Regions from separate parts of the Arthrobacter sp. Soc17.1.1.1 genome, predicted to be linked through region 3. Evidence: predicted binding sites of a transcription regulator. Region 3 holds the regulator's gene; each other region holds the start of a gene.
What was found. Region 3 encodes LexA, which represses DNA repair genes until DNA is damaged. Its sites were predicted from a motif close to TCGAACANNTGTTCGA; they were not measured.

Region 1: V6S67_RS11445 (HNH endonuclease signature motif containing protein) is a predicted target of LexA. The motif match lies at 1,332-1,347, and genes of this name have one in related genera.
Region 2: V6S67_RS03490 (HNH endonuclease signature motif containing protein) is a predicted target of LexA. The motif match lies at 6,025-6,040, and genes of this name have one in related genera.

The regions. Positions count from the first base shown of each region.
Region 1 is NZ_JBAJII010000001.1:2,455,666-2,463,402, reverse strand. Features, by position in the region: gene V6S67_RS11445 (HNH endonuclease signature motif containing protein) at 1-1,230, opposite strand, end outside; gene V6S67_RS11440 (DUF3039 domain-containing protein) at 1,439-1,738, shown strand; gene V6S67_RS11435 (MFS transporter) at 2,262-3,716, shown strand; gene V6S67_RS11430 (DEAD/DEAH box helicase) at 3,713-5,488, shown strand; gene V6S67_RS11425 (isochorismatase family protein) at 5,562-6,185, opposite strand; gene V6S67_RS11420 (nicotinate phosphoribosyltransferase) at 6,182-7,552, opposite strand; gene clpS (ATP-dependent Clp protease adapter ClpS) at 7,630-7,737, shown strand, end outside.
Region 2 is NZ_JBAJII010000001.1:736,825-744,561, forward strand. Features, by position in the region: gene V6S67_RS03460 (nitrilase-related carbon-nitrogen hydrolase) at 1-70, opposite strand, end outside; gene V6S67_RS03465 (hypothetical protein) at 204-377, shown strand; gene V6S67_RS03470 (purine-cytosine permease family protein) at 374-1,837, shown strand; gene V6S67_RS03475 (alcohol dehydrogenase catalytic domain-containing protein) at 1,834-2,931, shown strand; gene V6S67_RS03480 (NAD-dependent epimerase/dehydratase family protein) at 3,193-4,077, shown strand; gene V6S67_RS03485 (hypothetical protein) at 4,122-4,304, shown strand; gene V6S67_RS03490 (HNH endonuclease signature motif containing protein) at 4,301-6,013, opposite strand; gene V6S67_RS03495 (GntR family transcriptional regulator) at 6,207-7,091, opposite strand; gene V6S67_RS03500 (hypothetical protein) at 7,125-7,280, opposite strand; gene pdxA (4-hydroxythreonine-4-phosphate dehydrogenase PdxA) at 7,309-7,737, opposite strand, start outside.
Region 3 is NZ_JBAJII010000001.1:1,327,898-1,335,634, forward strand. Features, by position in the region: gene dapF (diaminopimelate epimerase) at 1-544, shown strand, start outside; gene V6S67_RS06030 (class I SAM-dependent methyltransferase) at 575-1,195, opposite strand; gene hflX (GTPase HflX) at 1,366-2,946, shown strand; gene V6S67_RS06040 (ATP-dependent DNA helicase) at 2,939-5,020, shown strand; gene lexA (transcriptional repressor LexA) at 5,099-5,812, opposite strand; gene V6S67_RS06050 (LysM peptidoglycan-binding domain-containing protein) at 6,190-6,765, shown strand; gene V6S67_RS06055 (histidinol-phosphate transaminase) at 6,845-7,737, shown strand, end outside.

The DNA of each region.
Region 1 (7,737 bases), 1.1 Mb from region 3:
GGTGGTGCGGCCGACACTGAGCACGGCCCCCGTTTCAGGGTGCGTGAGGAGTCGGGTGAAAGAGGGGGCGTGGGCGGCGAGGCGGCGGGCGGTGTCGGCTGGGATGGGCCCATAGCCTTCGAGGTCGGCGGGGGTGTCGTCAAGACCGAGGAGGGTCAATACGGGCACGGTGACGTTGACGTGAGCCCGGATCCTCGGCTCCACCATCCCACCGGCACCGCCGACACCGCCGACACCGCCGGCACCGCCGGCACCGCCGGCACCGCCGGCACCGCCGACACCGCCGGCACCCGGCTGCGTACCGGACAGAAGCCCGAACCCGCAGCGGCAACCGCCGCATGCATCCTTGCTCCGGCGAGCACCGGAGGGCTCTGCGGCGTACGGCCCGACACCAGCGCTGACGGGTGTGCTGTGGCTGGTGCCGGCACTACGAGGTGCGGCTGTCGGGTTCTCCGCACCCGGACAGAGGCGCGCGGGGCAGGCGGGGGTCAGGAGGAGATCGGTGAGGATGTCGGTGCGTAGGTGGGGCAGGGTGCGGGTCTCGGTAGGGCTCTGCAGGGCGCGGGCGGTGGTGGTCAGCCGGGTGTCGATGGCGGTGGCGTCGGTGGCTGGCAGGTAGATGTGCAGCCAGGCCATGGCGTCGTGATCGGGTTCGAGGTCCACCCGGCGTCGCGCGGCGGCGGTGGTGGCGCGGGCGTGGAGGGGCTCGGGGTGCAGGCGGGCGCGCAGGGTACGGGCTTTGACCGCGGTCCGGGCGGCGGTGGTGTCCGCGGCGATGGGTAGGAGGTGTTCTTCGAGCTGGGCAGCGGCCTGCGGGGGCAGGTCGGAGCATTCGTGGACCAGGGTCGTTGCGTGGGTCCAGGAGATGGTCCCGGCGTGCAGTGCCGCGAGGGTTCTGGGCTGGTGTTTGACCAGGACCGCGGCGTGCTGGACGAGGCGATGGGCGGTGCGTTGGGGGATCCGCAGCAGGCACGCGACCTCGGCGGCGGCGGCCGTGTCGGCGAGATTCGTCCGCCGCCGCACGCCCGCCTCGTTGCCGGAGAGTGAGCCGGGCCGGACGCCGGGGGTTCGGCCATTCTGGTAGTCGAAGAATTCGTCCTCGAGGAGTTTCCGCAGCTCCTCGGTGGCCACCGCCATCTCGGCGTCGATACGGGCTTTCTGCGCGGCGAGGGACAGGATACGAGCGTCGATCCGCTCGCATTCTTCCCGGTATTCCGCGTTCGTCCTCATACCCATTATTCTCCCGCCTGCCACTGACAGGATCAGGGCTCTCCATAACGTCGTTCGACTATGTGGATAACCTGCCGAGCAGCGAATCGAGGGACAAAGAGATGAACAATTGGTCGGTAAACGGTGGCCCTCTTGATCCGGTGAACTCAGCAGCGAGATCATTCGCCCACCCCCTGTGACGCAGACGCCCGGGCGATAGACTGGAGCCATGACTATGCCCGCAGATCCCTTCGCAAACGATCCCCTCGATGCCGGCACCGGGGGCTCCACGGCGACCATCGAGCGTGAGGAACTCCGCCAGGAGGTGGAGCCCGGTGACGCCGAGCGCTTCGCCCACTACGTCCGCAAGGAGAAGATCATGGAGTCGGCCTTCACCGGCGAACCCGTGATCGCACTCTGCGGCAAGGTGTGGACTCCCGGCCGGGACCCCGAGAAGTTCCCCGTCTGCCCCGAGTGCAAGGAGATCTACAACGGTCTCCGCCCGGGCAACGACAAGCCCAAGGACTGACGGCAGGCCCGCTGACGGCACGTTCGGCCGACGGTAGATCCGACGGTAGATCCGACCGACGGCAGGCCCTGTAGGCATATGTCCGACCGACGGGCGCCGGCTTCACCGGGATACCGGGATACGGGGATGCCTTCAGCCCGGCGTACGCCGAGCCGGGCCGACGCCGGATCGACAGCACGTGCGAAGCGGAGGAACACGCGCCCGTCCACTCCGTGCACATCGCTCGGGTTCGACGACTGCCGACACGGGTGTACGCGTGTTGTCGCATGCCGGCTTCTGCCACGCCCGTGCCGGATCCCATGAACACCGGCTGATCAAGCAGTCCGGAACACCGTGCGCCGCCACGCGCGAGACGCACCAGAACCACACGCGAGACGCACCAGAATCACGCGATACAGAGCAGGACTGCGCGAGACGCACCAGAATCACGCGCGAGACGCACCAGTACCACGCGCGAGACACAGCAGAAACGCGCGCGAGACGCACCAGAACCACGCCCGATACCCAGCAGAACACAGGTGACATGAGCAAGACCTCCGACAGGGCAGGGACCGCGACAGCCGGCGCGATGTCGCCCGAGCTGCGCCCACTCACGATCGGCATCCTCGCCATCATCACCTGCGCGGCCTTCGAGGCGATGGCCGTCATCACCGCCATGCCCTCGGTGGCGAAGGAACTCTCCGGCGAGTCGAGCTATGGTCTGGCGTTCTCCATGTACCTGACGGCATCGCTGCTCGGGACCGTCGTCGCCGGTTCCTGGTGCGACCGCAAGGGACCCCGCCCGGCCCTCGCCGTCGGGCTGGCCCTCATGATCCTCGGACTCCTCCTGGCGGGGGCGGCCCCGGATTTCTGGCTCGTCACGGTCGGCCGCGCCGTCTCCGGCCTGGGCGGCGGTTCCATGATCGTGGCGGTGTACGTGGTGATCGGGCGGTCCTTCCCGCTCGCGGCCCAGCCGGTCGTGTTCGGCTGGCTCGCCGCCGCGTGGGTGCTGCCGGCGTTGATCGGACCCGTGGTCGCCGGCTTCGTGACGCAGCACGTCGGCTGGCGCTGGGTGTTCCTCGGAGTCGTGCCCGTGGTGATCGCAGCCGTCCTCATCGTGTGGCCGAAGACGCGGGGACTCGGTCCCATGGCAGCCGCCGAGGCCGGCCCGGCGAAGGGACGCGTCCTCCGCGGGGTCGCCCTGGCCGGCGGTGTCTTCGCCGCGCAGTGGGCCGTGGTCCGGCTCGCCGACACGCAGGACCCCGACGCCGCGACGGTGGCGGTCCTCGTGTCCCTCGCCGTCGTGGGCGTCGTCGTCGCCCTCCTCGTCCTGCCTCCGCTGCTGCCCAAGGGCGCCCTGGTCCTCGCCCGCGGGCTGCCGAGCATCATCGCCACCCGCGGCATCGTGAATGTGGCCTTCTTCGGCACCGAGGCCTTCATCCCCCTGATGCTCGTGAGCTCCAGGGACATCGACCCGGGCACCGCGGGCCTCACGCTGAGCGCCGGGGCGCTCGGCTGGAGCGCGGGGTCCTTCGTGCAGGCGCGCGTCACCTTCAACCGGAAGTGGCTGCTGGTCGCCGGGTCGTCGATCCTCTCCCTCTCTCTCGGCGGATTCGCCCTCGCGACCGCGACGGAAGCCCCGCTGTGGGTGCTCGCCGTGGTGTGGGGAGTGTCCGGATTCGCCATGGGGATGACGCTCTCGAGTACATCGGTGCTGGTGCTGAAACTCTCCGCGCCCACCGAGCAGGGACGCAATTCGGCTGCCCTGCAGATCTCCGACCAGCTCGGCGGCGTGGCCGGGACGGCCGGTGCGGGAGCCCTGTTCGCCCTCCTGCACGACCCCGCGGATCCCGGCCACGTACCGACGTTTGTTGCGATCTGGCTGGCTCTGTGGGTGTTCACGGCAGCGGGTATAGTTTCGGGTCTGAGAGGGGCCAGGTCATCCGATGACGGCCCCGGTCTCCCCAGCAAGTCAATGGAAGGTACTGTCCCGGCGTGAGTAGTGACACCCTGTTCGGTGCCGGCGCAGCCCTGCCCCCCGCATATCCGGAGCGCGCAGCCTGGGGGACCGCCCCCAAGCTGCGCCAGTGGCAGAGCGAAGCGCTGGAGAAGTATTTCCAGGAGTCCCCGAGCGATTTCCTCGCGGTAGCCACCCCCGGAGCAGGCAAGACGACCTTCGCCCTCCGCGTGGCGACCGAGCTCGTCGACCGCGGCGTGGTCAACCGGGTGACGATCGTCGCCCCCACGGACCACCTCAAGCGGCAGTGGGCCGACGCCGCCGCGAAGGTCGGCCTCGCGATCGACCCCAACTTCAAGAACGCGGACGGCCGCCACGGCGGAGCCTTCATCGGCGTCGCCGTGACGTACGCGCAGGTGGCCAGCAAGCCCATGCTGCACCGCGCGAAGACGGAGGCCGCCCGTACCCTCGTGATCCTCGACGAGATCCACCACGGCGGCGACGCACTGTCCTGGGGCGACGGCATCCGGGAGGCCTTCGAACCGGCCGCGCGGCGCCTCGCCCTCACCGGCACGCCCTTCCGGTCGGACACCGCGGCGATCCCGTTCGTCGAGTACGCGGAGGACCGCGACGGCATCCGCCGGTCCCGCGCCGACTACACCTACGGCTACGGCCAGGCCCTCCGTGACCACGTGGTGCGTCCGGTCATGTTCATGGCGTACTCCGGCCAGATGCGCTGGCGCACCAGCGGGGGCGAGGAGATGGCCGCGTCGCTCGGCGAGGCCGCCGTGACCAAGGACATCACCGCGCAGGCCTGGCGGACGGCGCTCAACCCGGCCGGCGAATGGATCCCGGCCGTCCTCGCCGCCGCCGACAAGCGGCTCACCGAGGTGCGGCGGACGGTGCACGACGCCGGCGGGCTCGTCATCGCGACGGACCACGACGACGCGCGAGCCTATGCCGGGCAGCTCAAGCGGATCACGGGGGAGTCCCCGACCGTGATCCTGTCCGACGACGCGAAGGCGTCCTCGAAGATCGAGGAGTTCTCCGCGGGCGAGAAGCGGTGGATGGTCGCCGTGCGCATGGTGTCCGAGGGCGTCGACGTCCCGCGCCTCGCCGTCGGCGTCTACGCCACCTCCACCGCGACCCCGCTGTTCTTCGCCCAGGCCGTCGGACGCTACGTGCGGGCCCGTCGGCGCGGCGAGACGGCGTCGATCTTCCTGCCCTCCGTACCGAACCTCATGGCACTGGCCAACCAGCTCGAGCTCGAACGCGACCACGCCCTCGACCGGCCCGAGAAGGACGACGAGGGCTTCGGCCTCGAGGACGGGCTCATGGAGGCCGCGAACCGCGAGGACAAGGCGTCGGACTCCCTGACCAAGCAGAAGTTCGAGGCGCTGGAATCGCAGGCGTCCTTCGACCGCGTCCTGTTCGACGGCGGCGAGTTCGGCACCGGCGGCGAGATGGGCAGCGAGGAGGAGCTCGACTTCCTCGGCATCCCCGGGCTGCTCGACGCCGACCAGGTGGGCCAGCTGCTGCGCCAGCGCCAGCAGGAGCAGCAGACGCGCCGCAAGGCGAGGCCCGCGGCGGCGCCCGCCGAACCGCTCGTGGTGGACCACCGGCAGCTCACCGAGCTGCGCGGCCAGCTCGCGAAGAACGTCTCGGCCTGGGCCGCCCGCACCGGCATGCCGCACGGCCAGGTGCACACCGAGCTGCGGAAGCAGTGCGGCGGACCCGCCGTCGCCCAGGCCAACGAGGACCAGCTCCAGCGCCGCCTGCAGAAGCTGCAGGACTGGTTCATCGGCAAGAAGTAGGAACGGTACGGACGGTACCGATACGGCGGAGGCCGGGCTGGTTCGACCAGCCCGGCCTCTCTACGTCCGGTGACTAACCCGCCAGCTCGACGCCGGCGGCCTCCAGTTCCTCGAGCGCCTGCTCGGCTTTGTCGTCGTGCACGCCCCGGACGAGATCCACCAGCACCGTGACGCCGTAGCCGGCCTGGATCGCGTCCAGCGCGGTCGCCCGCACGCAGTAGTCGGTGGTGAGGCCCGCGATCACGACGTCGTCCACCTCGTGGTCCTGCAGCCAGTCGTCGAGCGTCATCGGGTCCTCGTCGACCTCTGCAGCGCCGCCGCCGAGCTTCTGGTCGCCCGTGGGGACCTCGTCGTCGGGCGCCTTGACGCCCTCGAAGCCCGAGTACGCGGCCTCGAACTGGCCCTTCCGGAACACGGCGTCGATGCTCTCCGTGTCGAGGTCGCGGTGGAACTCCGAACCCTTCGTGTCCGCGACGCAGTGCACCGGCCACGAGTCCTTGAAGTCGGGCTCCTCGGAGAAGTGGGCGCCGGGGTCGATGTGCCAGTCCTGCGTGGCGACGATGTAGTCGTAGGACGCCGCCTGCCCGTCGATGTGGTCGCTGATGTCGGCCGCGACCTGCGCGCCGCCCCGCACGGCGAGGGACCCGCCCTCGCAGAAGTCGTTCTGCACGTCCACGATGATCAATGCGCGCGTCATGATGCTGCCTCCTCGTACTCGGTGGGGATGACGGGTTCGCCGCGCTGCAGGCGCCGGACGGCCCCCGGGAGCTCGGCGATGGAACGGGTGTGGTGCTTCGCGGCGCGGAGCACGGCCTCCGGGCCGGTCCAGCCGTCGAGGACGACGCCGTCCTTCATGAACTGCTGCACGAGCGGACGGTCGTCGCCGTCGTTGACCGGGCTGATGCCGATGCCGACGACCTCGGCCCGGGCGACGCCGTGTTCGTCGAGCCGCCGCATCGCCTGCTTCAGCCCGCCGACGGACGCCTTGTTCTTCGCCGCCTTCGCCACGGAGATGAAGGTACCGTCGTCGTCCTGCCGGCTCACGAGCTTGTAGACCATGCCCGCGGTCGGGGCGCCGGACCCGGTGACGAGGGACGTGCCGACCCCGTAGGAGTCCACCGGGGCCGAGGCGAGCAGCCCGATGGCGAACTCGTCCAGGTCGGAGGTCACCACGATCTTGGTGGTGTGGTTCCCGAGGTCGTCCAGGAGCTGCCGCACCCAGCGGGCCTGCGCCACGAGGTCGCCGGAGTCCAGGCGCACGGCTCCCAGCTCGGGGCCGGCCACCTCCACGGCCGTGCGGACGCCCTGCTCGACGTCGTACGTGTCCACGAGGAGCGAGGTGCCCCGGCCGAGCGCGGCGACCTGCGCCTCGAACGCCGCCCGCTCGGAATCGTGCAGGAGCGTGAAGGAGTGCGCGGCCGTGCCGACCGTCGGGAGGCCGTACCTCCGGCCCGCCTCCAGGTTCGACGTGCTCGCGAAACCGCCGATGATGGCGGACCGGGCCGCGGCGACGGCGGCCTCCTCGTGGGTGCGGCGCGAACCCATCTCGATGCAGGGCCGCCCGGCGGCAGCACCGGTCATGCGTGACGCCGCGGAGGCGATGGCGCTGTCGTGGTTGAGGATCGAGAGGATGAGCGTCTCGAGGATGCATGCCTCCGCGAAGGTGGACTCGACCGTCAGGATGGGCGAGTTGGGGAAGTACGCCTCACCCTCCGCGTAGCCCGAGATGGAGCCGGTGAAACGGAATCCCGCGAGCCAGGAGAGCGTGGTGTCGTCCACGATGTGGTGGTCGCTGAGGAATGCGAGCTGCGCGTCGTCGAACCGGAACGTGGACAGCGCCTCCAGGAGCCGTCCAGTCCCGGCGACGACGCCGTAGCGCCGGCCGGCCGGGAGGCGGCGGGCGAAGGCCTCGAAGACCGAGCGGCGATGGGCTGCGCCCGAGTGCAGCGAGGCCTGCAGCATGGTGAGCTCGTACTGGTCGGTGAAGAGCGCGCTGTTCGGCGTGTTCGCGGCGGCAGGCGCCGCACCGGCGGCGGGCGGGTCGGTGGTGGGGGCGTTGGTCACCCTTGAAACGATAGCGGGACGCCCGGGGTGTGAGTACCCGGCCAGCAGGCCCGGTGGATGCCACCTAGAATGAGGGGATGACCGTAGGCTTTGCAACCGGCACCGACACCCTGGAAGAGGTGCGGACGGCCGAGAAGACCGACCTGGACCAGCCCTGGGTCGTGGTGGTCTGGAACGACCCCGTG
Region 2 (7,737 bases), 590 kb from region 3:
CGATCCGCTGCAGATTGTCCTCGACGGCGTCGGTGGCCCCCAGGGCCTGAAGCAATGCCAACCCGGGCACAGCCCACCCCTTTCCACGCAGTCGTCAACATGAAGTTTCAGCACCCAGTTTACGGATGCCGACCCGTTGACGGCCCCCATGATGGGCACAACTATTGACCCAAACCGCATGACCGTCGATGAAGGTGGGAACGATGGACTCCGCAGACGCAGCTACGGCAGCCGCACTACGTCGCAGGCTCGAAGAGGTTCAGGCCCACGAGCAGGGCGACCCCTCGCGGGCCGCGCTATCGGGCAGGCACCTCGGCCTGTACGCCCTGGTGGTCCTCGGGATCACCCTGTTGGGGTTCCTGGTGCTGGTGCTGTGAGCACGGACCGCGACCAGGGGAAGACCACCGACGCCGCCGGCGAGAACGGCGGTTCGCTCGGATCGCTGCCGCTGCTCCGCGGCGAGCGGATCTGGAACGGCGCCGACTTCACCGGCGTCAACATCAGCCTCGCCATCGCCACCTGGGCGTTCCTCGTCGGCGGGTCGACGGCGCTGCTCGTCGGCTTCCAGCAGGGCATCGCCGCGATGGTGATCGGCAACGCCATCGGCCTCGGCTTCATGATCCTCGCGAGCGTCGTCGCCAGCCAGCGCTACGGCGTGGAGCAGTACACCATGCTCCGGCCGGTCTTCGGGCTGCTCGGCGTGGGCATCCTCGTCTTCACCGTCATCCTGATCACCGAGATGGGCTGGTCGTCGCTCCTGGCGATCATGGTCGGCAGGGCGGTCACGCAGGTGTCGAACTCGACCTTCGGCACCGACTTCGGGCCGGAGAGCCTCATGGTGACCCTCTTCGCCCTCGTGGCGATCGCCGTCTCCTGGTGGATCCTGTCGCGCGGCCCGGTGACCATCGGCCGGTTCAACAAGTTCATCGCCCCGGGCCTGATCGTCGTGACCGTGTTCCTCATGGTCTTCCTCGTCCTCAACACGTCGTGGGACACGCTGGTCGACGCGGCACCGCTCGCTCCGTTCGAGGACGACCGCGTCAACTTCGCCCTCGCGGTCGAATTCAACGTCGGCGTGGGCGTGTCCTGGTACCCGGTGATGGGCTCGCTCGCACGCCTGACCAAGACGCCGAGGGCCGCCCTCTGGCCCTCGTACCTCGGACTGCTCGGGGCCACCCTGATCGCGCAGATCGTCGGCATGGCCGCCGCCCTGACGCTCGGCGACTCCGATCCGACGGTGTGGATGCTCCCGTTCGGAGGGCCGATCCTCGGCGCCTTCATCCTCCTGTTCATCGCCTTCGCCAACATCACCAGCACGGCGTCCATCGTCTACTCGACGGTCCTCGCCATCCGGCAGGCGAGCGGCAACCTGCTCTCCCGGGTACGGTGGGCCTGGCTGTGCGCGGGGTTCTTCGTGCTGCCGGCCATCCTCGCGTTCTTCCCCGGCTTCATGTACCTGCGGTTCATGGCGTTCGTGACCCTCAGCGGTGCCTTCCTGGCCCCGATGTGCGGGGCGATCATCGCCGACTACTTCCTGCTCCGCCGCCAGCGCGTGGTCCTCGAGGACCTCTACCGCCACCGGGGAGAGAGCGCCTACCACTTCTCCGGCGGCATCAACTGGGCCGGACTAGCCGCCGTCGTCGTGGGGGCCGTCTTCTACCTCCTGATCTACAACCCGGTCACGCTCACCACCCAGCCCGCCTTCAGCTACATCACGGCGTCGTTCCCCGCCGCGATCGTCGGCGCGATCGTGTACTACGTGCTCGCCCGGGTGCTCTACGTCCGCCGCGGCGTCGGCGGCTACGCCCCCGCAGGGACGATCGAGGGGCGCGCGTGAGCCGCGCCGCACGGGCTGCCGTCCACCGCATCGGTTCGCAGAATCTCGACCTGACAACCGTCACCGTTGCCGATCCCGGTCCGGGCACCGTCCTGGTCCGGATGGGCGCCTCGGGGGTGTGCGGGTCGGACCGCCACGTGCTCGACGGCGATTGGACGCTGCCCTCGCCCACGGTGATGGGCCACGAGGGCGCGGGCACCGTGGAGGCGATCGGCGACGGCGTCATCGACGTGGCGGTGGGCGACCACGTGATCCTCTCCTGGTTCTACCCCTGCCGGCGCTGCACAGCCTGCCTCTCGGGTAAGGCCTACGTGTGCACGGGCAGCCGCTCCGAGGAGTGCCTCCTGCCCGACGGCAGCAGCCCGCTCACCCTCGACGGCGAGCGCGTATTCCCGTACCTGACCGTCGGGTCCATGAGCGAATACGCCGTCGTGCCCGAGTCCGGTGCCATCCGCATCCCGGACGAGGTCCCGTTCGACGTCGCCAGCCTCATCGGCTGCTCCGTGGCCACGGGCTTCGGTGCCGTGGTGAACGACGCCGGCGTGGAGGCCGGCACCTCCGCCGTCGTCGTCGGGACCGGTGGGGTGGGGCTCTCGATCATCATGGCGCTGCGGCTCGTCGGGGCGAACCCGATCATCGCGGTCGATCTCAGCGAGGAGAAGCTCGCGGCCGCGAAGGAGTTCGGGGCAACCCACACCCTGGTGCCGTCGGACGGACTCGCGGAGGAGATCGCAGCGATCACCGGGGGAGGCGCCGCGTACGCGTTCGAGGCGATCGGGCGGGTGCAGACCATCGAGTCCCTCCCCTCGCTCATCGCACCCGGGGGCAAGGCGATCATCGTCGGGCTACCTCCGGAGGACAGCCCGGTGTCGATCGACGCGCTGTTGCTCGCGGAGAGCGGCAAGTCGCTGATCGGCTCGAACTACGGCTCGACCGTGCCGGGGCGGGATTTCCCGCGCCTGGCCGCGCTGTACCTGGCGGGGAAGCTGCCCGTGGACCGGCTCATCTCGCACCGCATCGGCCTCGACGAGGTCAACGAGGCGTTCGACGCGATGCGCCGGGGCGAGCGCGCCCGGAGCGTCATCGTGTTCTAGGCACGACGACGGCGAGAGCTCCGCCGTCGTCGAAGGGTAGAGGACGGGGAGCTGCCTCCACTGATGTCAGACCTCGGGGGCGGCCCGGCATCTTCGCGACCGGGACGGCACAGATCGCGGCTGCGGTGCGTGAGCTACTGCGAGGCCGGCTCCGTCGGGCGGATGTCCGGGACGTCGTGTATAGCTGAGGACAGGCATTCAAAGGTCATCTGTGGCCTGATGATCGTCACAGCTGTCGTCCACCCCCTTCAAGGAGAGCCCATGAAAGTCCTGATCACCGGAGCACACGGCAAGGTAGGCCGTGCCACCACCCAGGCGATGATCGACGCCGGGCACGAGGTCATGACCACCGATCTGACCCGTCCGGGCTTCGACCGCAAGCCCGAGGGTGCCCCGAAGTACACGATGGCCGACCTGACGGACGCGGGCGAGGCCTACGCCGTCGTGCGCGGCGCGGACGCCGTCGTCCACATCGCGGCGATCCCGGAGCCGACCGGCAACCCGCCCCACGTGGTCTTCCAGACCAACCTGATGGCGACGTTCAACGTCCTCGAAGCGGCCATCAGCTTCGGGATCAAGCGATTCGTGTACATCTCGAGCGAGACCGTGCCGGGCTTCTTCTTCCCCGAGCGGGATTTCCTCCCCGACTACGCTCCCGTGGACGAGGAGCACCCCATCCGTCCCCAGGATCCGTACGCACTGTCGAAGCATTTCGGTGAGCAGCTCATGGATGCGGCCGTCCGACGGTCGGACATCCAGTGCATCTCGATCCGCCCGTGCTGGGTGCAGTTCGAAGGCAACTACGAACTGAACCTCGGCCCGCAGATCCGCGACAGTTCCGTGTTGAGCCCCAATCTGTGGAGCTACATCGACGCCTACGACCTGGCCGACGCCATCGTGCTCGCCACGGGATCTGACCTGCCGGGTCACGAGGTGTTCTACATCGCGTCGCCCGACAACGTGGGGGGCTACGACTTCGCCGAGGTCCTCGAGCAGTACTACGGCGACCAGATCGAACTCCGGGAGCTGAGCCGGCCGGACGCCTCCGGCATCTCGAGCGCGAAGGCGCAGCGGATGCTGGGCTGGACCCCCAAGCGTTCGTGGCGCGACTACCTCGATGCGGACGGCAGAGCCCTCCAGCAGTAGGGCCAGACATGGCACAGGGCGGGACTGGCGTCCCGCCCTGTGCCATGTCCCGACTGCGCACCCCCTCCCAGCGGGGCCGCTCGGTCCCGCGCCCGGCCGCGCTGTATCTCGCGGGGAAGCTGCCCGTGGACCGGCTGATCTCGCACCGTATCGGCCTCGATGAGGTCAACGAGGCGTTCGACGCGATGCGTCGCGGCGAGCGCGCCCGGAGCGTCATCGTGTTCTAGCCGACGACGGCCGATGGGGTGGCTGGGGCTGCTGCAGCGACCGTCGTCGAGTACAGCAGCGGGGCGCCTGCAGCAGATCGTCCACCTTCGGCGTCACGAAGCTGCTCGTGGACGGCATCCTCCACCTGCCAGTAGGTATTTCTTCGGGCACTCCGATTCGGGTCGAGGTATCCCGGTGGCGTGAACCAGGGGATGCCGTACTTCGACTCGACGTTCCACTTCCCCTCGTGGATCACATGATGATGCCGCGAGCACAGGAGGACGCCCTGGCTGATACTCGTTGTTCCACCTCTGGCCCAGGGCGTTATGTGGTGGGCCTCGCACCAGGTGGCCGGAATGGAGCAGTCCGGGAACGCGCAGCCCTTGTCTCTCGCAACGAGTGCCCGCCGCAGATGCGCGGGGAAGAGGCGTTGTGCCCGCCCGATGTCGAGGATCTGACCCTGTCCGCCGAGGACCATCGGAATGATGTCTGCATCACAGGCCAGCATGCGGATGCTCCGTGCGCTCATCTGCTGCCCGAACACAGCGTGGCCGGCACGTTCCATCTCGCCCACGAGGTCGGAATAGCTGATGGTCACCATGATCTGGGGCCGGTGTCCGCCTGCTGCGGGAAGCCTGTCGGTCGACAAAGCGATCCTGCAGGCGGCGACCAGCCCGTCGAGGAGGCTCTGCGGGCGTGTCGGCCGATCTGTATCGCCCGCGCGGATGTCGGCCACGCCATCGTCGCCCGCTTCGCTCTGGCGCCCGCCCGTGACACCAGCGTCACCCTCTTCGTTCTCGGCGGCCATCACGTCGGCTCGGTCTCCACCGATGATCGGGTCCCCGGTGTTCTGAAGGGTGGCCACATCCCTCCTCGGATTCGTCGCGGTGTTCATGACGGTGACCAGATGCTCGAACTGCTCGTCGGTGGCGCCGATCTCCAGAAAATGCAGACCGTTGCGTCTGCCCTTGAGGAAGACACCCTGCCGTGCCTTGAGGACCTTCTCGGTGGGTTCCAGCCCGTCCTGGTTGAGCACGCCCTCCCAGCGTCGCGCGAGAATCCTCAGGAGGTCTTCGTCCGATTCGACTGCTTGCCGCGTGAGGTGCTGCTCCATCGAATCGAGTTGCACCGGCGTTGCGAAGGACCGCACCCGTTGCACCGCCTCATGGACGATCGAAACAGCGCATCCGCTGACCTCACCCGCGCTTGCTGCAGCACCGAGGGTACTCATCGACGCGGGAGTGGCAGAGCCGATTGCAGTGACGCCGGGCAGGAGGCTTGCCGCGAGCCTCAATCGGCGGTTCGCCTCGGTGCGGCTGATGCCGAGCCTGGCCCGCAGGAAGTCGGCACAGGACCTGAATTCGGGGCGGAACCCATCATCGTTCCGCTGTTCGGCGCCAGCTGAAGTGCTCCCGCCGCCGCCGCCCCCGGCGACGTCGTCCTGCACTGTCGACAGGCTTTGCTGCGCCCGCAGAAGGAGGGATCCAGGGGCCTCCTGCTCCCCGGTGCCGGTGACGCCGTGTTCCTGGGCGGCTCCAGCGGCAACGATCTGGAGATGATCGATGACCTTCGAGAGCTCTTCGATGTCCACGAGTGCTCGCACGACGTCATGCTTGCCAAGGAGAAGGTGACGCTCGGTCAGTTCCTGCGCGAAAGCGAGCAGTTCCGACCGCATCGACTCCAGGGAAGTAGCAGTTCCCTCGGGCTGCTTGAGCGGGGCGGTGTCCATGACTCATTTTATCGAACACTCGTACTATTACAGTGGGCTCGGACTCTTTGTGGAGGAGAAGTCGAGCACTCTTCCTCCACAGCCGTCAGCTGTCATCGCCGGTCGCGCCAGCGAGTCGGTGTACCGGAGAAATTGGCGAGCCGTGGCGCCATCAGGCACATCTGACTCGTACAGCCCAGGATGAAGCCGACGATCAGCGCTCCGTGGTCGAGAGACCGTCCGCGAAGCGCAGGAGCTCTGCACCCAGCCGGCGGGCCCGGTCGGCCACTACCTCAGGGGTGTCAACAGCAGCAGACGACGCCGGGCTGCCCGCCGAAACCTGCGCGACGGGCTCCCGCTGGATGTCGATGTCGAACACCACGTGATCCGGGTGGTGCCAGGTCGAGAAGACTTCTACGGGCCGACCGTCCTGGTCGAAGCTCGTACCCTCCAGCAGCAGCACGGGCGACGACGCCTCCAGGTGCAGCAGCCGCAGCAGGTCACCGTCACCCGGCACCGCGCGGATCTGCCGCTTGCCGGAGGCGATCTGCACCCCGAACTGCTCGCCCAGTACCGCATGCAGCGACGCGTCCCGCAGTGATTCGGCGTCCAATGCGGAAAAGACAGGTGCCGGCAGCCACGTATGGATGACGGCGATGGGTACGCCGTCAGCCGTACGCAGCCGCTCGAGGGCGAGGACCTGTGGCGTTCCGAGGACCGCCGTCGATGCATCGGCGTCCTGCACGGTCAGCGACAGCACCTCCGTACCGACGCTCGCCCCGGTGCTGCCCAGCTGCGCCGAGAGCCCGGACGTGCGGTGCACCAGCCGGTGGTGCTCGCGGCGAGGAGCAACGGTACTGCCGCGTCCGCGGCCCCGCTCGATCAGCCCTTCATCGGTCAGCGCACCGAGGGCCTGACGCACCACGGACCGGGACACCCCGTACCGCACCTGCAGCTGTGCCTCACTGGGCAGCGACGTGCCCGGCGGCAGCGAATGGTTCAGGATCTGCGCGCGCAGATGCCCGCGTAGCTGTAGGTGCAGCGGCTCGCTGCTCCCGGCATCCAGTGGGCGCTCCCGTGGATCGTCTGGCTCCGTCATGAGCTGCTCCGGTTCACGATGCTGGTCGGGGAACTACGTGTCGGCGCCGTCGGAGGACGACGAGGCGTCGTCATTCGGCGACGACGCGTCGTCGTGCTCCTCGAGGATCTTGCCGTCGTGGACCCGCTTGAGCTCGACACCCTCGAGGTAGCTGGGGACGGGTGGGTCGAGGTCTTCGTCGCTTGTCATGGTTCCGATCCTAGGCGCGTGGGAGCAGCTACTTCTTCTGCGCGGTCCGCCAGACGTGGTCCCACCCCGGCGCGAGCGCAGCGGCTCGCCGCATCGACAGCACGAGGCTCGCCTCGCGGGCGATGCCCTGGCCTGCGATGTCGAACGCCGTCCCGTGGTCCACGGAGACGCGGACGACGGGCAGGCCGACGGTGATGTTCACGCCGTCGTCGCCGTAGACCGCCTTGAAGGGTGCGTGGCCCTGGTCGTGGTAGCAGGCGATGACCATGTTCCACTTGCCCTTGACCGCGGCGGGGATGAGCGCGTCCGCGGGGATGGGCCCGTGGACGTTGATGCCTTTCTCGCGGGCGGCGGCGACGGCGGGGGCGAGGATGTCGGCGTCCTCGTCGCCGAACAGGCGGTTCTCGCCGGCGTGCGGGTTCAGTCCGGCGAGGCCGATCGGCTCATCCGGGTTGCC
Region 3 (7,737 bases):
GACGCGGTCCGGGGACGGCTACGCCGTGGACATGGGGCCCTGGGAGTTCATCTTCCCGGACGCGGCCGTGGCGCGCGGCATGGACTCCCTCGTCTCCATCGGAGGGCTCGACGTCGACCGGCCCGCCCTGTCCATCAGCATGGGCAATCCCCATACCGTCGTCGCGCTGGCCGAACAGGCGGAGCTGGACCGGACGGAGCTGCACCGCCCTCCCGCCGTCCAGCCCGTGCCGCCGGAGGGCACCAACGTCGAACTCGTCGTCCCGGCGGATCCGCTCGTGGGGGCCGACGGCGTCGGACGCCTCACCATGCGCGTGCACGAGCGGGGCGTCGGCGAGACGCAGTCCTGCGGTACGGGCGCCTGCGCCGCCGCGGCCGGCACCCGGTTCTGGGCGGGCGAGGGCGCCCCGGCCCAGTGGCTCGTGTCCGTGCCCGGGGGAGTCGTCGGCGTGACCTTCTTCGCCGGTCCCGACAGCCGTGAGCACGTGCAGCTCAGCGGACCCGCCGTCCTCGTGGCCGACGGCGTGCTGCTGCCCGCAGGCTGAGCCCGCGGCACGACAGGCCGCCGGCCGACCTCACGCGGGCCGCCGCACCTCCAGGATGCGGAACGACTTCGACGTCTCCGCACGGCGCACCGCGAAGCCCGGGGGCAGCTCCTCGGCCAGCCACCGCTGCAGGGAGTCGGCGCCCAGGTTCTTCTGCACCACGAGCCAGGCGCTCCCGCCCGGGGCGAGGCGCGGCAGCCAGCGCAGCAGCAGGGCGTGCAGTTCCTGCTTCCCGATGCGGATCGGCGGGTTGGACCAGATGGTGTCGAACTCGAGGCCCGGGTCCACGGCGTCGGGCGTGGTGGCCGTGACATTGCCGAGCCCCAGCCGCCGGGCGTTCTCCGTGGTCAGCGCGATGCACCGCTCGTTGACGTCGACGGCCAGGACCTCGGCGTGGGGTGCCCTCAGGGCCAGGGTGAGGGCGATCGGGCCCCAGCCGCAGCCCACGTCGAGCAGGCGCCGCCCCTCGGGATCGGGGACGGTGTCCAGGAGGATCGCGGTGCCCTTGTCCACGCCGTCCGGACTGAAGAGGCCCGACGACGTCACGAGGTCCCGTCGCTCGCCCGCCAGGACGACCGAAAGGGGCCTCCGCGTGTCCGGTCCTGCCGGCCGGGCGCTGAAATAGTGCTGCGGCTCCTGCTGTGAATCCATGGGGGAAAGCCTAGTGGCACGCACACGGCGACCCCCACCCGGCTCCGCGTCCCTGCCGTCGTCCACACCTGGTCACCGGTCGGGCGCCTCAACGGTTTCGCCGGGGGAGAATCCGATGGAACGCCCCGGAGGACAGCCGTAGAATCGACAGACAGCCACCTAGGGAGAACATGACCGAGAACCACGGACATTCCACCGGAGCCGACATGGGCCCCGAGGAGATCCAAGCCGTCATCGACCGCATCCTGGCAAGCGACGAAGCTGCCGCGGCGAAGGCGAAGAAGGGGACGAAACCGGGGGCCACCAGCGCACCCGCCGAGACCAACTGGCGCTCGCGCGCCCTCGCCCTGTCGGGCGACGACGAACGGTCGGACGCCGACGGGGACCAGCAGGACCTGGCCGAACGCCGAGCCCTCCGCCGCGTCGCGGGGCTCTCGACCGAACTCGAGGACGTCACCGAGGTCGAGTACCGGCAGCTGAGGCTCGAGCGCGTCGTCCTCGCCGGTCTGTGGAGCGAGGGGACCGCGCAGGACGCCGAGAACTCGCTGCAGGAACTCGCGGCCCTCGCCGAGACGGCGGGCTCCGAGGTGCTCGACGGCATCGTGCAGCGCCGGCTGAAGCCGGACCCCGGCACCTTCCTCGGCTCCGGCAAGGCACAGGAGCTCAAGGGCATCGTGCAGGCGACCGGTGCCGATACCGTCATCGTCGACAGCGAGCTCTCGCCGTCCCAGCGACGCGGCCTCGAGGACATCGTCAAGGTCAAGGTCATCGACCGCACCGCATTGATCCTCGACATCTTCGCCCAGCACGCCAAGAGCCGCGAGGGCAAGGCCCAGGTGGAGCTCGCGCAGCTCGAGTACCTGCTGCCGCGCCTCCGGGGCTGGGGCGAGTCGATGTCCCGCCAGGCCGGTGGGCAGGTCGGCAGCGCGAGCGCCGGCATGGGCTCGCGTGGACCCGGTGAGACGAAGATCGAACTCGACCGCCGGAAGATCCGCACCCGCATGGCGAAGCTGCGCCGCGAGATCGCCGCCATGAAGCCCGCGCGCGAGACGAAGCGGTCCAACCGGCGGCGCAACCAGGTGCCCTCCGTCGCGATCGCCGGGTACACCAACGCCGGGAAGTCGTCCCTGCTGAACCGCCTCACCGACGCGGGCGTGCTCGTGCAGAACGCGCTGTTCGCGACCCTCGATCCCACGGTGCGCAGGGCGGAGACCCCCGACGGCATCGGGTACACGCTCGCCGACACCGTGGGCTTCGTCCGCTCGCTGCCGACCCAGCTGGTCGAGGCGTTCCGCTCGACCCTCGAGGAGGTGGCCGACTCCGACCTGATCCTCCACGTGGTCGACGCCTCGCACCCGGACCCGGAGGGGCAGATCGCGGCCGTCCGTGCCGTGCTCACCGAGATCGACGCCCGCAAGGTGCCCGAGATCATCGTGTTCAACAAGGCGGATGCCGCCGACCCGTTCGTCATCGAGCGGCTGCGGCAGCGCGAGCCGCGCTCCGTCGTCGTGTCCGCCCGCACGGGTGCCGGGATCACCGAGCTCCGGCAGCTCATCAGCACGAACATCCCCCGCCCCGGGGTCAAGATGGACCTGCTGGTGCCCTACGAGCAGGGACAGGTCCTCAGCCGGCTGCACGAGGAGGACGTCGAGATCCTCGGCCTCGAGCACGTCGACGAGGGGACACGCCTCGAGGTCATGGTCCGCGAGGGCCTGGCCGCCGATCTGGAGCCGTATCTGCAGCATGAGTGACAGCACGCCGTCCGGCGCCGCCGTCGTGGCGCCGGACCCGGCGCGCCACACCGCCGAGGCCCGGCAGGCACTCGAGCTGCTCGACGCCGCCGTAGGGGCCATGGGCGGTGAGATGCGCGCCGGCCAGCACGAGATGGTGCGGCAGGTCAGCGAGGCCATCCGCTCCGGCGACCACCTGCTCGTGCAGGCCGGCACCGGCACGGGCAAGTCGCTCGCCTATCTCGTCCCGCTCATCGCGCACGCCATGGACAGCGACCGCCCGTCGGTCGTGTCCACGGCGACGCTCGCCCTGCAGGCGCAGATCGTGGGCCGGGACCTGCCGCGCCTGCTCGACGCGGTGCGGCCCGCCCTCGCGCGTCCCGTCGACGTCGCGCTGCTCAAGGGCCGCTCGAACTACGTCTGCCTCCACAAGACCGGCGGTGGCTTCCCCGAGGAGGACGCCCCGGATGCCCTCTTCAGTCTCGGGGAGGACGCCACCCCGCACCCCGCCCCCGCGCCGGGCGGCGGCGGTCCCTCCTCCGCCCTCGGCCGTGAGGTGGTGAGGCTCCGTGAGTGGGCGGACAAGACCTCCACCGGTGACCGCGACGACCTCGTGCCCGGCGTGAGCGACCGCGCGTGGCGCCAGGTGTCCGTGTCCAGCATGGAGTGCGTCGGTGCCGCCCGCTGTCCCATGGCGCAGGAGTGCTTCAGCGAGAAGGCGCGCGCAGCGGCCGCGGACGCCGACATCATCATCACCAACCACGCCATGCTCGCCATCAGTGCGTTCGAAGGCCTCGCCGTGCTGCCCGAGTACGACGTCGTCGTGATCGACGAAGCCCACGAGCTGCACGACCGCGTCACCGGGGCGGTGTCCGGGCAGCTGTCCGCCTCGATGGTCGGCGCGGCCGCCACGGCGCTGCGCCGCCACGCCTCGATCGGCACCAGCGGACTCGACACCGCGGCGTCCGCCTTCGAGGCGGCGTCGGAACTCGTCCCCTCCGGGCTCCTGCCCGGCGGCCTGCCGGAGGACCTCGAGCAGTCGCTGGAGCAGGTCCGCGACGCGGCACGGGCCGCGCTGTCCGACACGAAGACCGACGGCAAGTCCGAGGCCGACGCCGACGGCGGCCGGCAGGTGGCCCGCTCGCGCGCCACCCTGGTCTTCGACCTCGCGGAGCGGATCCTCGCGGCCTCTACCGCCGGCGAGGTGGTGTGGGCGTCCCGCCCCAGCACGTTCACGCCCGGCTCCGGCTATGCCCAGCCGGACGAGACCGCGCCGGCCACGCTCAACGTCGCGCCGCTGTCCGTCGCGGCACGCCTGCGGGAGGGACTGTTCGAGGACCACACCGTGATCCTCACCTCCGCGACGCTCGCCATCGGCTCCGAGTTCGGCCCCGTCGCCGGGTCGCTGGGACTCAGCGGACCGGGTGCGCCGGCGTGGACCGGCGTCGACGTCGGCAGCCCGTTCGACTACCCGCGGCAGGGCGTGCTGTACGTGGCGAAGGACCTGCCGAAACCGGAACGGGGAACCTCCGCTGCGCAGCTCGAGGAGCTGCTGGCGCTCCTGAAGGCCTCCCGCGGGGGTGCGCTCGGGCTGTTCTCCTCACGGCGCGCCGCCGAGGAGGCGGCCGAGGCGCTGCGGCCGCAGGTCGACTTCGAGATCCTCTGCCAGGGCGAGTCCTCGCTCAGCGGCCTCGTGGACAGGTTCGCGGCCGAACCGGACACCTGCCTGTTCGGCACGATGTCCCTGTGGCAGGGTGTCGACGTGCCCGGCGCCTCCTGCCGCCTCGTGGTGATCGACCGCATCCCGTTCCCGCGGCCCGACGACCCCCTGATGACCGCGCGCACGCGGGCGGTCGCACGGAACGGCGGCAACGGCTTCATGAGCGTCTCGGCCACCCACGCAGCGGTGCGGCTCGCGCAGGGGGCGGGGCGGCTCATCCGTTCGGCGGGGGACCGGGGCGTCGTCGCCGTGCTCGACAGCCGCCTCGCCACGGCCCGCTACGGCGGCTTCCTCCGCGCAGCGCTGCCGCCGTTCTGGGCGACGACCGACAGGGCCACTGTCACCGGGATCCTCGAACGGCTCTCCGCCCGCTGACACGCCTGCCCCGCGGTACGCGGAGGGCGCCGCAGTCGGGGACTGCGGCGCCCTCCGCGCACCGGTGGAAGCGGGCTGCTAGAGCGCGCGCATCACCGAGACGACCTTGCCCATGATGCTGGCGTGGTCGCCGAGGATGGGCTCGTAGCGCGTGTTCTGGGGCAGGAGCCAGGTGTGGCCGTCGCGCTGGCGGAACGTCTTCACGGTGGCTTCGTCGTCGAGCAGCGCCGCGACGATGTCGCCGTTCTGGGCGCTCTGCTGCTTGCGGACCACTACCCAGTCGCCGTCGCAGATCGCGGCGTCGACCATCGAGTCCCCGGAGACCCGCAGCATGAAGAGCTCGCCGTGGCCCACGAGCTGCCGGGGGAGGGGCATGACGTCCTCCACCACCTGGTCCGCGAGGATGGGCCCGCCCGCTGCGATGCGGCCCACGAGCGGCACCAGCGCCGTGTCCACCGCGACGCGGTGCTCGGCGGAGGTCTTCCGCTCCGCCGATCCGTCCGCGCCGGCCGGCGCTTCCGGCGGCAGCGTGAGCGGGAGCAGGACCTCCATGGCCCGGGGGCGCTTGGGGTCGCGCCGGAGATAGCCGAGCCGCTCCAGCTGCGACAGCTGGTGCGTCACGCTCGAGAGGCTCGCGAGGCCCACCGTGTCGCCGATCTCGCGCATCGACGGCGGGTACCCCTTGTCCGCGATCGAACGCTGGATGGTCTCGAGGATCGTCAGCTGGCGCGCCGTCAGCCCCTTGGACACCGAACGGCCGCGGGGACGGCCGCGACCGGCCGAGATGGGCACGGCGTCCGCCGGCACCGTGTTCGAATCCGGCCGGTCCGTCCGTGTTGGTTCCGCCACTGTTGCGCCTTTCGCCCTGGACTGGAGATCCCGTTGTGCCCGCCTGCCGCCCCCCGCCTGCGCGGGAAACGGTTCTGTCAGTGGCGGGTGATTGCCTGAGGTATGTCGACGCCGTTCCTGCCGCTCCGTAGCAGCCGGTGACGTCGATGCCCTGCCCTGTTCACGCTAGGGCAGACGGTGGGGCTTTTCAAACATATGTTCGAGCGAGTCTCGACAACGGTCGTCCCTCAGTGCTAGAAATAGGCTCAGATAAATTAGAACACGCGTTCGAAACAGGAGTCCAGCCCTGATCGGCTATTCGAAGGGAAAGAGGCTAGGCAATGGCTGAAGCACCCGCACTGCACGGCAGCACGGCGCTATGGGCGCCGACCCCCACCCGCGGCGGGGGACGCCTGCGTCTCGTCCGCCCCACGGCATCGGAGTTCCCCGCGTCGATCCGTCCGCGTGTCCCCCGACCGTCCCGCAGGACGACGACGTCCACCACCTCCTCCACCTCGAACTCTCCCTACGCCTTCCTCCAGCCCCGTCCCTCCACGCAGCCCGACGGCTCAGTACAGCCCCGTACCTCCACGCAGCGGAGTGCGGAGCGCCCCCTGACCCTGACGCGGCGCGGCCGGTTCGTCCTGGTCGGCCTGCCGATCGCGCTGGGAGTGGCGGCCCTCATCCTGCTCGGCGCCTTCCTCACCTCGCAGGCGCAGGCCGGCGAGTCGCTGCCCGCGCCGTCGTCGACGGTCGAGGTGAGTGTCGCTGCGGGGGAGTCCCTCTGGGACCTCGCCGTCCGGTACGCACCGGAGCGCGATCCCCGTGACGTCGTCGCGGAGATGGTCGAACTCAACGACCTGCGCGGCTCCGTCGTGCAGGCCGGGCAGACCGTCGCGATCCCCGCGGACGGCTAGGCATGCAGCACACTGCGGCGGTGATCGTCGCCGGCCTGCTCCGTTCGCCGCTGCAGCCCGCATCGCTTAAACTCGTGAGGTGCCCTCATCCGTCGACGCCCTCGCAAACCTCCCGCTGCGTGACGACCTCGTGGGGCTGCACCCCTACGGTGCACCCCAGCTGGACGTCCCGATCCTCCTGAACGTCAACGAGAACACCCACGGCGTCCCCGACGACGTGCATGCAGCCATCGTGGCGGCCGTCGCCCGGGCCACGCAGGGGCTGAACCGGTACCCGGACCGTGAATTCACCGAACTGCGGAAGAACCTCGCCGACTACCTCGGCCACGGTCTCACCCCCGACCAGCTCTGGGCGGCCAACGGCTCCAATGAGGTCCTGCAGCAGGTCCTCCAGGCCTTCGGCGGACCGGGGCGGACCGCGATCGGTTTCCCTCCCACCTATTCCATGTACCCGCTGCTGGCCAGCGGCACGGGCACCCGCTACGTCACGGCGGAGCGCGGGGCCGCCTACGCCATGACCCCCGAGGCCACCGCCCGGGCGGTCCGCGGGTCCGGCGCCAACATCGTCTTCCTGTGCTCGCCGAACAACCCCACCGGCACCGCCCTGGGACTCGACGTCATCGAGGCCGCCTACGACGCCGGCGAGGCCGCCCGCGCCATCATCATCGTCGACGAGGCGTACGGGGAGTTCGCCCAGCAGGGCACGCTGAGCGCGCTCACGCTCCTGCCCGGGCGCCCGCGGCTGCTCGTGTCCCGCACCATGAGCAAGGCCTTCGCCCTGGCCGGAGCCCGGATCGGCTACCTCGCGGCCGCGCCCGAGGTCACCGATGCCCTGCGGCTGGTGCGCCTGCCGTACCACCTGTCCGCCATCACGCAGGCTGCGGCGAACGCCGCGCTCACGCACGCCGACACGCTGCTGTCCAACGTCGAGGCGATCAAGGTGCAGCGGGACCGCATCGTGAGGGAGCTGGA